DNA from 2 places in the Pseudoalteromonas xiamenensis genome. Region 2 is predicted to be linked to the other one. Evidence: predicted binding sites of a transcription regulator. Region 2 holds the regulator's gene; the other holds the start of a gene.
What was found. Region 2 encodes FliA, which starts transcription of late flagellar genes. Its sites were predicted from a motif close to CTAAAGNTNNNNNNNNNNNNGCCGATA; they were not measured.

Region 1: NI389_RS02945 (VC2046/SO_2500 family protein) is a predicted target of FliA. The motif match lies at 1,065-1,091, and genes of this name have one in related genera.

What each region holds. Positions count from the first base shown of each region.
Region 1 covers NZ_CP099917.1:651,713-654,172, forward strand. Annotated here, with positions in the region: gene NI389_RS02940 (YchJ family protein) at 1-243, shown strand, start outside; gene NI389_RS02945 (VC2046/SO_2500 family protein) at 518-1,030, opposite strand; tRNA gene NI389_RS02950 (tRNA-Tyr) at 1,143-1,227, shown strand; tRNA gene NI389_RS02955 (tRNA-Tyr) at 1,252-1,336, shown strand; gene NI389_RS02960 (M48 family metallopeptidase) at 1,381-2,040, opposite strand; gene NI389_RS02965 (ion channel) at 2,129-2,460, shown strand, end outside.
Region 2 covers NZ_CP099917.1:3,142,422-3,144,881, reverse strand. Annotated here, with positions in the region: gene NI389_RS14570 (protein phosphatase CheZ) at 1-596, opposite strand, end outside; gene cheY (chemotaxis response regulator CheY) at 618-1,001, opposite strand; gene NI389_RS14560 (RNA polymerase sigma factor FliA) at 1,043-1,753, opposite strand; gene NI389_RS14555 (MinD/ParA family ATP-binding protein) at 1,777-2,460, opposite strand, start outside.

The sequences.
Region 1 (2,460 bases), 1.2 Mb from region 2:
TGCCAGTTTGTACGATTAGAGATTATTAACAGCCTGACGAGTAACCAAGTTGAGTTTAAGGCCTATTACTTGTTCGATGGAAAATTAGGGGCGCTGCACGAACGTTCTAATTTTGTACAGGAAGGTGGTCGCTGGAAATACCGCGATGGGGAGTTATTTCCTCATACAGAGGTTAAAATTGCTCGAAATGACCCTTGCCCATGTGAAAGTGGTAAAAAGTACAAGCAATGCCATTTAAAATAGTTGCTGTATATTGGTTAGAAAGTTACTCAATTTTAGGGTAACTTGAATGCCTAATTCGCCGCTCTTCCAACATTGAATGTAGACGAACACAAAAAACGTCTACCCCACTAACCAGTTCGTTAGTCCCTAAACAAAGCCCTCCATACAGCCTATTAAAGCTATACTATCACCTTTATAGTTATGTCTATTAGTCTATCGATTATAGGGCACGGTATGAGAGGCTGGGCTACTTGCATAGCAAAACGCAAAGTACTCATCTTTGTTTCTGAGACGACTAAGCAACTGCATTTAACATCGCTTCGTGCTCACCAGTAGCGAGTTGGTCGTAAAAGCCAGCAGCATCCATTGGAATCGCATTGTTATACGCTGCTGTTTTTTGAATTTTTCTTCTAACTGCTAATTCACAGTTATCCAGTACATTGAGTGGGATATGTTTCTTATCGTCTCTTACAGCTAAAGGCTCTGGCATCAGACACTCTTTCAAGTGCATTGCAGTCATACCAAAGTGCTGGACGATGAATGCGTTTTCTTCACTGACTAACATATCAAACATTTCAGGTGCAAGAGGCTTCTGAGGACCAATTTGCAATTCTTTTTTAAGCGCAGCTTCACTTTTGTCGCTTGCTTCTACTTCACTTGTCGGAAGATGAAATTGTCCAAAATCTAAGGCATCTTGAGAAAGCATAGACAGCATCATAGCAAAATCACTACGACGGCCCTGATGGACCGAATGATTAAGCGCCGAGTCTAATTGAGTTTCCCTGATTAAACCTTGTTCGATTTGCATAGTTAGTAATCATTTATTTCAACAACATAGAATTTATCGGCCTTTTTTCATTTTTCTTTAGTTTTTTTCTTTACATAAAAAAAGATTTTGATACTATGCATCCCGTTGCTGAGGAGGGGTTCCCGAGCGGCCAAAGGGATCAGACTGTAAATCTGACGGCACTGCCTTCGATGGTTCGAATCCGTCCCCCTCCACCAACATCCTACAGCGACACACAATGTGGAGGAGTTCCCGAGCGGCCAAAGGGATCAGACTGTAAATCTGACGGCACTGCCTTCGATGGTTCGAATCCGTCCTCCTCCACCACCCCCTCTCTGTATGAGAGGTTCAAAAGTAAACTCACCTCAACATCAAACTAATTTAGCCCAACATCTTATTTCTTTGTTTGCTTTTTCGTGTTCTGGATAGTGTTGACTGACTAAAGTCCAAAAAGCCTTACTGTGATTCATATGAGTACGATGTGCTAGTTCGTGGACAATGACATAGTCAATTAAAGACTCTGGTAAACAGGCAAGCTTTGAATTAAATGTTAGACGACCTTTACTGTCACAACTTCCCCAACGAGATTTATAGTATCTAATTTTCACACTTTGAAAATGAGTATTCATTCGTGAAGCCCAGTACTTCAACCTCAAATCAAGAAAACGTGCAAGCGATTCACAGTAGATTTTTTCTAGCTGTGTATTTAGGTTCAAAATATCGTTTTCTGAAACGGTCAAAACACGGGTCTCAGGACATAAATTAGGTATAAGGCATGAACTGGCCATCACTATGCTGTACCGAGTACCGTTCAAATAGAAAGATTCCGATTTTTGACGCAATTCGGCATGAAATAGTCGCTCAGATTCTCGCTGCTTTTCTATCACCCAGCTCGCCTTCGAATCTAACCAAGCAACAAGAAATTGATGGTCTACATTCTTTGGTGCGTAAACATTAACCTGACCTTTAACAATTTTTATCGCAACAGATTTACGACGGCTGCTGAGCTTTAATTGATATGAAAACGACATTTCAACTCCAAAAATACGTTGAATCGCATTCTACCTCATAAAATTACTGCTAACCTTATAAGACAACGATATTTATTAGGTTGTTTAAATGGAAAATAAACCGCAATGCCGATATGTATCACCCGATGGTCACTCCTGCAGTGAAATAGATATGGGGTCCGGTTTTTGTTTTTGGCATGACAATAAGTTTGATAAAAGCGGGCTTGAGTTAACACATAAACTTGAACGCTATGCCAAACGTGGCGGCTTACTCCATGGTTTAGAATTGAAACGCGTTAATCTTGAGGGATTAAATCTAATCAACATCGACAAAAATATTGGATATGACCTCTCGTATAGCAATTTTTATCGCGCCAACTTACGTGGAGCGCATCTTTTTAATAATACAATTCGACATGCCTCACTCATGAAAGCGGATCT
Region 2 (2,460 bases):
CCGAATACAGTTAGTAGATGAATTAGGCTGTCTTCAACTTCCCTAACCAGTTCTATTACTCTGCGAATAACCTGGCCAGTAAGGTCTTGATAATCTTGCGCCATCAAAACGTTAGTCATCAAAGATTGCAACTCTTCGGTACGGTTCGGAGAGGTCTGCATAAATCGGTCGATGTCATGACATAACGACTTGAACTCGCCAAGCTGAATGTCGCGATTCATCAACCTATCCCATGTCGGTTTAATATGGGAAATATCTTCAGATAACTGTTGTGCGAGAGGAAGACTTGCTTCCACGGCGTCCATGGTTTTGTTAGCCGCGTTTTCAGTCATTTCCATTACATAATTTAGGCGTTGCTTAGCATCAGGAAGTGCTTCTGTCGTGAGGTCCGTCAATCTCGTGTCTAGTTCAAAGTTTTTTAGCGACTCGTGAAGTTGGCGAGTTAATTTGCCTACCTCAGCAAAGAGCTCTGACTGCTCTTTACTTGCAGCTTCCAAAATGAGCTGGTCCGCTTTTTCTTGTTCACCTTGCTCTAGGTATGCAACAAGCTGCTTAGCTTGTTCAAGACTGATTTGAGGCGCAGCATTAGCCGACATAAGCCTCTCCTTCTGGTTATTTTAGCCTAAACGTTCAAACACTTTTTCGAGTTTCGTTTTTAGTGTGCCCGCGGTAAACGGCTTAACAATATAACCATTCACACCAGCCTGCGCTGCCGCTACTATCTGTTCTTTCTTAGCTTCTGCAGTAACCATTAAAACTGGAATATGCTTAAGCTTGTCATCTGCACGAATTGCACGGAGCAAATCAATGCCTTGCATGCCTGGCATGTTCCAATCCGTGACTACAAAGTCAAACTCTTGGTTTTGCAACATTGGCAAAGCTGTACTACCGTCATCGGCTTCCTGAACATTTGTAAAACCTAAATCTCTGAGCAGGTTTTTGATGATTCGACGCATCGTCGAGAAATCGTCAACCACGAGAATTTTCATGTTCTTATCCAAAACATCCTCCAGTGAGGTTTGAACCCATTTTATTTGTATCTTTAGTTGATCCAGTCATTGATTTTAGCTTTAAGCCGAATCATTGCCTGACCATGAATTTGGCTAACACGAGATTCACTTACATCTAGTATCTGCCCGATTTCTTTTAAATTCATTTCGTCGTTGTAATACAACGACAAAACTAAGGCATCTCTTTCCGGTAAGGATTGAATTGCATCAATGAGAGATTGGTTAAAGCGCTCATTTTTAACAACATTAAACGGTTTGTCCAGTGACAAATCTTGATCTGCGGTAGTTATTACATCTTCGTCCACCCCGAGATCTTCAATCCCCAAAATTCTGCTCGAATTTACGTCCTGTAAAATATGATGGTACTCATCTAACGTAATATCAAGTTTTTCAGCTATTTCAGTATCTTTTGGCTCTCGACCAAGTATTCCTTCAAGCTCGGAAATCGCCTCTGCAACCATCCTATTATTGCGATGAACAGAGCGTGGAGCCCAATCACCACGGCGAATTTCGTCCAACATAGCACCACGGATCCGAATACCAGCAAAGGTTTCGAAACTCGCCCCTTTTGTCGCGTCAAAATTTTTGCTCGCTTCAATTAGACCAATCATACCGGATTGGATCAGGTCGTCTAGTTGTACGCTTGCTGGTAACCTTGCCAAGAGATGACACGCCACTTTTTTAACCAGCGGAGCATGTCGCTCCACGAGTTGTCCGAGGTAGTCTGTGGTCTGATATCCCATGGTCTTATTTACCAATGCCATACCTATCCGTTTACGAGTTGTTCAATGAAAAATTCTAAGTGGCCTGATGGCTGATGTGGAATTGGCCATTTAGCAGCTTTTGAAGCAAGGCCTCTAAACGCTACGGCGGCTGGAGAATTAGGGAATAATTCAACAATCGTCTTTTGACGACGAGATGACTTTCGCATGTTTTCATCGAAAGGAATTGTCGCCACCAACTCAAGCGCTACATCCAAGAATCTATCGGTCACTTTAGAAAGTTTAGCAAATAATTCTTGGCCTTCACGGAGACTTCGCACCATGTTGGCAACAATTTTAAATTTATATACACCGTGTTCACGGCTAAGTACTTTTATCAAAGCGTAGGCGTCGGTAATAGACGTTGGCTCGTCACATACGACAACCATAACGTCTTGCGCTGCTCTGGAAAAACTTAACACCATGTCAGAGATGCCCGCTGCCGTATCAACAATCAGCACATCAAATTCTGTGTTAAGCTCACTGAACGCACGAATTAAGCCAGCATGTTCTGCAGGGGTTAGCTCAACCATGTTCTGCGAGCCTGACGTTGCAGGCACAATTTTAATACCTGCAGGTCCTTCAACTAAGATTTCATCAAGTTCACATTCACCGGAAAGTACATGCGAAAGGTTTTTCTCAACGCGTAAGCCAAGCATTACGTCACAATTAGCAAGACCTAAGTCAGC